DNA from 2 places in the Pseudidiomarina terrestris genome. Region 1 is predicted to be linked to the other one. Evidence: predicted binding sites of a transcription regulator. Region 1 holds the regulator's gene; the other holds the start of a gene.
What was found. Region 1 encodes ArgR, which controls arginine synthesis, uptake and breakdown. Its sites were predicted from a motif close to ANTGAATANNTATTCANT; they were not measured.

Region 1 (4,430 bases):
TTAAGATTTTACAAAGAAATGCTAGTACAAGTCCAGCAACAACTCCGCCTGTATGTGCGGCAAACGCTAGTCCACTGAGTTCCGGCAGATAAATCAGGTCAAATACGACTTTGCCCACTAAGCCGATCAAAATAAGCGCACCCAGCCAGCGTTTCTGCAGTACATCTGTCAATGCACAATAGGCAAAAATGCCATATAAGGTTCCTGAAAATCCCGCATAGAAGCGTACGTCAGGATCAAAGTAGACCTGCGCCAGGCTACTACTTAGCATAATCACAGGGACGCCCAGCCAGCGACGCCAGCCGCTTTGGTGATCGATGAACAGTGCCCAGCAGACCAGCAGGCCTAACAGGTTCAAACCTAAATGTGGCCAATTATGGTGCACCAGCTGACCACTGAAAAGCTGCCATAAATGCTGCCCTTCGATGACCCCGTGACGGTTGAGCTTAAGCATGTCTTGCCAGGCATTGGGAAGCATCATGATGAGGGTCAGCAACACCATAACACTAACTGTAGGTAGCAGCGCCTCACGTGAAGTAGGAATCGTTAAACCGAACAACTGCATCGCTGGATTCACCTATAAAAAAGCGCCGGGAGCTGCTAGCAGCTGACCCGGCGCTTGTGTCGTATGACAACGCTAGGGAAGCAGGGCTGCCCTTACTTGACGAAATCCAAACCGGTTTGAATGTCGTTCTTCAAGCCGTCGAGCATTGACGCTTTCGCTTTTTTCTCGAAATCGCTCAGTTCGCCATACGGCAGGATTTCTTCAACACCCTTTGGACCTAAACGGACAGGATGAGCGAAGAACAAGGCATCGCTACCATCGGTTTCCACATAAGTGCACTCAACAACACTGTCGTCGCCCTGCAGGGCTTTGACCAGTGACAAGCAGAAACGCGCTGCCGCCTGACCCATAGAAAGGGTGGCTGAGCCGCCGCCGGCTTTCGCTTCAACAACTTCAGTACCGGCATTCTGGATGCGGTGCGTCAGTTGCTCAATTTGCTCGTCGCTGAAATCAAGACCGGTTTGCGACAACAGTGGCAGAATCGTGGTACCGCTGTGGCCACCAATGACCGGAACCTGAACTTCCGCAGGGTTCTTGCCGTGGATCTCAGCAACAAAGGTCTCTGCACGAATCACATCCAAGGTAGTGACACCAAACAGCTTGTTTTTGTTGTAGACGCCTTTTTTCTCTAGCACACGCTTGGCGATGGCAACAGTGGTGTTTACCGGGTTAGTGATAAGGCCAATCGCTGCATCCGGGCAATTATCTGCAATCGCTTCAATCAGATTGGAAACAATACCGGCATTGATATTGAACAGATCCGAGCGGTCCATACCAGGCTTACGTGGCACGCCGGCTGGGATCAATACGATGTCTGCGCCAACCAGTGCTGGTGCCAGATCATCTTTGCCATAGCCTTTAACATTGACTGCGGTCGGGATGTGGCTGAGATCAACAGCAACGCCTGGTACTACGGGCGCAACGTCATACAGCGCCAGCTCAGATCCAGCAGGTAATTGGGTTTTTAAAAGTAATGATAGTGCTTGGCCGATACCGCCAGCTGCACCTAAAACTGCAACTTTCATCTCAGACTCCATCCAGTTGTTAGGGAAATTTTTGATGCCAAAAGCCTACTCCAAAAGCGTCCAAATTACAACCGAAAGGCGCCTGGCTAGGCGTTTGTGAGCTTTTGCGATAGACTGACGTTTCAACGGGTTGGCAAGCGCTTATCCCGGTCAACGAAACGAACTCAAGAGGCCATTTTGCACCATGACCCAAGCCAAACCAGAAGCGATGATTGATACCTTTAAAGGGCTATTGAAAGAAGAGCGGTATGGCTCGCAAAGCGAGATTGTAGATGCCATGAAAGAGTTAGGCTTCGACAATATTAGTCAATCTAAGGTCTCACGGTTGCTAAGCAAATATGGCGCGGTGCGCACCCGTAATGCCCGGCAGGAAATGGTCTACTGTCTGCCTGCGGAATTAGGCATCCCTTCCACGCGGGCTCCATTATCGCAATTAGTATTGGATATTCAGCATAATGATGTGATGGTGATTATTCGTACCTCACCAGGCGCCGCGCAACTTATTGCGCGCTTACTCGATTCTGTCGGCAAGAAAGAAGGTGTACTTGGTACGATTGCCGGGGACGATACGATTTTTATTGCGCCGGTCAAAGTGTCTGACATCGACTTTACGCTACAGAAGGTGACCGAGCTGTTTGAGAACGTCGCTTAGCCGTTGTGTCCGCTGGTGATCGTTATGGCGCAAACAGAACTCATGGCTACTGCGTCAGGAAATCGACGGATGGCGCAAAGAATGCGGCATTACTGACAGCTTCAGTGTAGTCCAGCAAGGGATCGTAATCGCCGTTCTCATCCGCTATATAGCGTTGCTTTAACCACTGCAGTATGTCACGCGACTGGCCGGAAAAGTACATGGCGAGTAAGCCCTGCTCGCGCATATCGCCCCATGGCATATTCTGACGCAACATACTTAAAGGTTGTTCACGTTCATTCTGAAGTTTGGCCTTTTGGGTATGCGAGACCATCTGCAACACGGCTTCACTGATACGTTCTCCGGTAAGCTTCTTGCGGCCGATCACAAACTCCTGCATCTCTTGCGTAAGCTGTTCCCAGCGCCGCAAATCGTGCCGGAATTTCTGCACATACAAGTAGCTGCCGCCGGCGAATACCGGATCATCATCGGCATGAATCAGTGCCAACTGACGACGGCGAATGCCGCGTGGGTTTTCCGGCGCATCAATAAAGCCAGTCAGATCACGTCCATCCATAAATCGAAACGTCGGTAACTGTTCAGTGAGCTCGACGTCGTGACCAAGCCACTCGAGCAGCGCGCGGGCACTGTGATAATTGACATCGAAACGATCCGAGCGCACGGTCAGTAACAGGTCGACGGGCTCACGTGGCGCCTGTCGATCACCATCACGCAGGTCGGGAAATTGCCCCAGTTGTGAGGGCCGCTGCTGAGGATAAAGAATGTCCCAGTAATCACTGCCGATAGCGACGTAACCACTGAGTAAAGCTTCTGAAAAGCGCTCGTCAAGCTCATTGAGCAGAGCAGGAATTCGGGCTAACTTACGCCGTACACTCACAACATCATCGGTCATTACGTTCAATGATAATGTTAAGCCATGCAAATTCGGCTCTGCGAAGATGCCTTTTTGCGCTTGTGCCATGGGTGTCCTCACCAATTTGTAATCGTTATTGTTAGCGGTACTTGCTCGAAAAACCATGCAGCTTGGTCGCAACCAACTTGCGCTGCTTAACAACTGGCATACAATGCTTGTCAGTCTAGCAAAGATTATCTAAAAAAATGAGAATTTAAGCGGAGTTATTATGGGACTACCACAGCGATTTACAACTACTTTGATGGCCGCCTCGCTGGCCATGCTATTGGGCGGCTGCGCCACAACTTCAGGTGCAGATGCCTCAGCAACAGCTGCTGAAACCAGCACGGTGGCCAGTGAAGACCAGCGTTTTACCACTATGGCAGAACGCGTTTGGGAAGGCATGCAAAATCCTGTCGGCAGTGAAAACCTTGATGCTGCGCTACCGAGCATGACGCCAGAGGCACTTGCGGCCCGCGCTGAGCAACAACGGCAGTGGCTCAACGAGCTACAAAGTATCGATACCGACGCATTATCTCGTCAGGCCTATATCAATTGGCGCATGCTCACTTACCGTCTGCAAAATAATGTCGACAGTTATGACTTTAACGAACATTACATGCCGTTAAACGCAGAAGGCGGATTTCACAGTTCTTTATCTTTCATGGTGCGCAATACCGCCCTTCGCAGCTATGAAGACTACCAGAATTATGTCGCTAAGCTGGCCACGGTTCCACGTTATATGAATGAGCAGACCGCCTGGCTTGAGCGCGGCCTTAAAGAAGGCTACACCCAGCCGCGTGCGGCGATGGTCGGCTTTGAAGACAGTATCGCTGCCTTCATTGTGCAGGACCCGCGCGATAGCGTGTTCTACCAACCCTTGTTGCAGCAGCCGGCGTTTATCGATGATGCCCAATGGGAAGCTTTACAGGTGGCCGCAGCACAAGTCATTGACGATGCAGTGATTCCGGCTTACCAGAACTATTTTGACTTTATGGTGATGGACTATCTGCCGAACTGCCGTGAGTCCGTCGGTGCCAGTGCTTTGCCCAACGGCGATGCTTATTATCAGAATAGAATTGAGCACTTCACCACGCTGAGCCTGACCCCAGCCGAGATCCACGCCAAAGGTCTGGCCGAAGTTGCGCGTATTCGCAATGAAATGGCGGTGGTGATTGAGCAATCTGGCTTTGACGGAAACTTTGATGAGTTTGTCGAATTCTTACGCACGGATCCGCAATTTTACCCGACCTCAGCTGAAGAGTTGCTAAAAGAAGCTTCTTATATCGCCAAACG
Region 2 (4,430 bases), on a different contig from region 1:
TGAGCTGACCAAACCGGCGGAGACCAGTAAAGATCTGGCGCTCGCCTACAGTCCGGGTGTCGCCGAGCCGGTGCGCGCTATTGCCGCGAACCCTGACGATGTTTACCGGTACACCGCCAAAGGCAACATGGTCGCGGTGATCTCCAACGGTACTGCGATTCTGGGTCTGGGCAATTTAGGTCCAATGGCATCGAAGCCGGTCATGGAAGGTAAGGCACTCTTGTTTAAACGCTTCGCTGGGCTTGATTCGATCGACATTGAGGTCACCCATCGCACCACGCAGGACTTTATCAATACCGTTGCGAATATCGCCGACAGTTTCGGTGGGGTGAACCTTGAAGATATTAAGGCGCCGGAGTGTTTTGAAATTGAAGAAGCACTGATTGAGCGCTGTGATGTGCCGATTTTTCATGACGACCAACACGGTACCGCCATTGTGACCGCCGCCGGCCTGTTAAATGCATTGGAAATTCAGGGCAAAGAACTGCGCAAGGCACAAATTGTCTGTTTGGGCGCCGGCGCGGCCGCTATTGCCTGCATGGAACTGCTGATCAAGTGTGGCGCCCAGCGTGAGCACATCTATATGCTGGACTCCAAAGGGGTCATTCATACCCGTCGCGAAGACCTGAATCAGTACAAAGCCTTGTTCGCCAACAACACGGATAAACGTACATTAGAAGAAGTGATTAGCGAAGCTGACGTCTTTGTTGGTGTGTCCGGCCCGGATCTGCTGAGCCCCGACGCACTGAAACTTATGGCCGAAAAGCCTATTGTGTTTGCTTGCTCCAATCCTGATCCGGAAATTAAGCCGGAACTGGCCCATAAAGTCCGCGACGACTTGATCATGGCCACCGGCCGCTCGGATTATCCGAATCAGGTCAATAACGTACTTTGCTTTCCGTTTATGTTCCGCGGCGCTCTTGATGTCCGCGCCCGGGCGATTAATGACGAAATGAAGATTGCCGCGGTTGAGGCCATCCGTAGTCTGGCCAAAGAGCCTGTTCCGGAAAGCGTCTTAAAAGCAGCTGGCGTTGATAAACTTGAGTTTGGTGTGGATTACATCATTCCCAAACCCATCGATCCGCGTTTGAAAACCCGCGTTTCGCGTGCCGTCGCTGAAGCAGCCGTCGCCTCCGGCGCCGCCCGCATCGACCTACCGAAGAATTATATGGCGGAGTGAGTACTCCGCCTTTTTCGTTCTGGATTGACAAGACCTTAACTGATCTATACTTGCTGACGAGGCGTAATGAAATACGACGCAAACGTTAGGGAGGTTATTAATGTCTCATACGGACCAAACTAAGAAAACAGCAGAGTTTACCGCACCAGGCCTGAAAGATAAGGCCGCTCACGAAACCATTAAGTTGCTTGACGACAGATTGGTGGCGCTCATCGATTTGCAGCTGACACTGAAGCACATTCACTGGAATGTCGTCGGCCCCAACTTTATCGGCGTGCATGAGATGCTCGACCCGCAGGTCGATTCCGTGCGCGAAATGACAGATACCATAGCTGAACGCATCGCGACCCTCGGTGGCGTTCCGAACGGCACGCCAAAGTATTTGGTCGACCGCCGTCGCTGGGAAGATTACTCCCTTGGCCGGGGCTTGGTTAAAGACCATCTGGTCGCCCTCGATAAGGTTTACGATGGCGTGAACTCTGATCACAGAGCCGCGCTGGAAAAACTCGCCGACCTGGACCCAGTCTCAGAGGACATGTTAACGGGCCAACTGGCTGAGCTTGAGCAATACCAGTGGTTCGTGCGTGCTCATCTTGAGTCAGCAACTGGTGAACTTAAAACTTAACCCAACACCTGATTTTTCCGCAGGGGCTATCGTCGCAGGCGATGGCCCTTTTTTATTTTCCAACCTGCAATTCGCTCCGCTCACTATCTGAAAGAACGTAACCGCGCCGCGCGACGGAAGCCTCCGCAAAAGATCAATACTTATGCTTGTTTTGTGAATTTATATTCACTATACTTACGCCATCTTTGGGTCATAAGTTTACTGTGAATGTCTAAGCAAGAAACCATACAATGCGCTGTTTTTGGAGCGAGCGGCTACAGTGGCGCTGAGCTCGTCTGGTTACTGCATAATCATCCAGAGTTTACCTTGACTCATGCATTTTCCTCGAGCGCACGTGAGAAAGCAGAGCCCATCTCCGCGTTGTATCCGCAATTGAGTGGTCGGTGCGAGCAGATTCTGCAACCTTGGCACTCGGATCTGTTGCCGCAATTGGCGCAACAGGTTCGGGTGGTTTTTTTAGCGCTTCCCCATGAAACCAGTGCTGAACTCGCGCCACAGCTGATTGCCGCTGGCCTGGTCGTCTTTGATCTGTCCGGTGCTTTTCGGCTGCGCGACGCGCATCAACACCTGCAGGCGTATGGCTTTAAGCAACCTAAGCTTGAGGCTGCTGTGCCTTATGGTTTGGCCGAATTCTCGCAGTTGCGGGGCGACGAGCCCTTGATCGCCGTGCCCGGCTGTTACCCGACCGCAGCCGCACTGGCACTTCGCCCCATAAGTCATTTGTTGGCCCAGTACTCTGTGCCAATTGTCAACGCGGTCAGCGGTGTCACCGGTGCCGGTCGCAAAGCCCAGCTGCACACCAGTTGCGCGGAAGTCAGCTTGCAGGCCTATGGGATTGCGTCGCACCGGCATCAGCCAGAAATGGCTCAGAGCATTGGTCGTGAGGTGCTGTTTGTGCCGCATCTGGGTCATTTTAAGCGTGGCATTCTGGCGACCATTTATGCCCAGGTGCAAGCTGGTATCTCGGCGGCAACGATCGAAGACAGTCTGGCAGCATGCTACGCCGATCAACCGCTGATACGGCTCGTCGATACCCCGCCCAAGCTAGCGCAGGTTGTTGCGACCCCTTACTGTGACATTTACTTTAAGTTGCACGAGCAACAGCTTATTTTCAGTGTTGCCATTGATAACTTACTCAAAGGCGCAGCAGCACAAGCGGTGCAGCTGGCGAATCAGTATTTCCGGCTGCCAGCTAGCGCGGGCTTATTGAACCTTGGAGCCGTGGTATGACGACGCCACTGGTCATCAAAATAGGCGGTCGGGTGCTCACCGACCCCACCGCGTTAAGTCAACTTTTCAGCACCGTACAGAAGCTCGCTGCCTTGCGGCCACTGGTGCTGGTGCACGGCGGTGGCGATCAGGTGCAGGCGCTGTTACAGCGGTTGGGCGAAGTCTCGACAAAAACCGACGGTCAGCGGGTCACCCCTGCTGCACAGATGCCGATTGTCGCCGGCGTACTTGCTGGCGATCTCAATTCACAGCTTTGCGCTATAGCGCAGCAACATGGCTTAGCCAGCGTGGGGCTGACCTTGCAGGCAGGGTCCACCGTGCGGTGTGAGGTTGATACCACACGGGGTGCGGTGGGCATTCCGCAACCGCACAGCAGTAAGTTACTTGAGCTGTTATTGGACGCCAACTACTTACCCATCCTCAGCTCCATTGGCCTAAGTGCCGATGGCCAGCGACTCAATATTAACGCTGATCTTGCCGCAGGCGCGGTCGCGCAAGTGCTGCATGCAGACCTTATTTTACTAACCGACGTGGCCGGCATTCTCGACCGCGATGGCCTCCTCATTGACTCCATTGATGCCACGCAGGTTCTGCAGCTTATCAGCGACGGGATCGTGCGCGATGGCATGGTGGTGAAATTAAACGCCGCTTTACAAGCCGCACAACATTCGCGACGAAGTATCGCGGTGGCCGGCTGGCAAGACGCCAACGCACTGACCCGACTGGCAAAGGGTGAGGCGGCCGGAACCCGCATTCGTTTCTAAGCAGCTATTACCCTATTCATTTTTTAGAATCAGTTATTAAGTTGGAATCATCATGCAAGATTTACTAGCACTGCGGGACTTATCAAGCGCGCAAGTGGCACAATTACTGGACCTGGCCCAGACCATCAAACAACGCCCCACGACCTGGCAAAACCATCTGCAGGGCAAAAGCATCGCGCTGGTATTTGAGAAGCCCTCGCTGCGCACCCGCGCGAGTTTTGCGGCAGGTATCCACCGCTTGGGCGGCCACAGTATTTACCTTGATGCTGCGAATCTGATGGGCAGTCGCGAGCCCGCGACCGATGTTGGTGCGAATCTGGCGCTATGGCACGACGCCATTGTCGCGCGGGTGTTCTCGCAGGCGACCCTGGAGGAACTTGCACAAGCCTCAGACAAACCCGTCATCAATGCACTGAGTGATGTCTGTCATCCGTGTCAGGCAATGGCTGACTTGCTCACCCTGACTGAACAGCTGGGCGATTTGAGTAAGGTCACGCTGACCTATATTGGCGATGGTAACAATGTTTGCCAGGCGCTGATGTCAGGTGCAGCGCTGGTTGGAATGGACTTACAAATCGTGACGCCGGAAGGGTATGAGCCCAATGCTGATGCCCTTGCTTTGGCACAGCAA

Region 2: a site for ArgR is predicted at 1,958-1,975, ahead of argC (N-acetyl-gamma-glutamyl-phosphate reductase). Genes of this name have one in related genera too.

The regions. Positions count from the first base shown of each region.
Region 1 covers NZ_JAGGJE010000001.1:306,759-311,188, reverse strand. Annotated here, with positions in the region: gene rrtA (rhombosortase) at 1-565, opposite strand, end outside; gene mdh (malate dehydrogenase) at 658-1,590, opposite strand; gene argR (transcriptional regulator ArgR) at 1,775-2,242, shown strand; gene J6J28_RS01435 (Dyp-type peroxidase) at 2,289-3,203, opposite strand; gene J6J28_RS01430 (DUF885 domain-containing protein) at 3,364-4,430, shown strand, end outside.
Region 2 covers NZ_JAGGJE010000006.1:91,173-95,602, reverse strand. Annotated here, with positions in the region: gene J6J28_RS12160 (malic enzyme-like NAD(P)-binding protein) at 1-1,180, shown strand, start outside; gene dps (DNA starvation/stationary phase protection protein Dps) at 1,281-1,805, shown strand; gene argC (N-acetyl-gamma-glutamyl-phosphate reductase) at 2,013-3,035, shown strand; gene argB (acetylglutamate kinase) at 3,032-3,799, shown strand; gene argF (ornithine carbamoyltransferase) at 3,852-4,430, shown strand, end outside.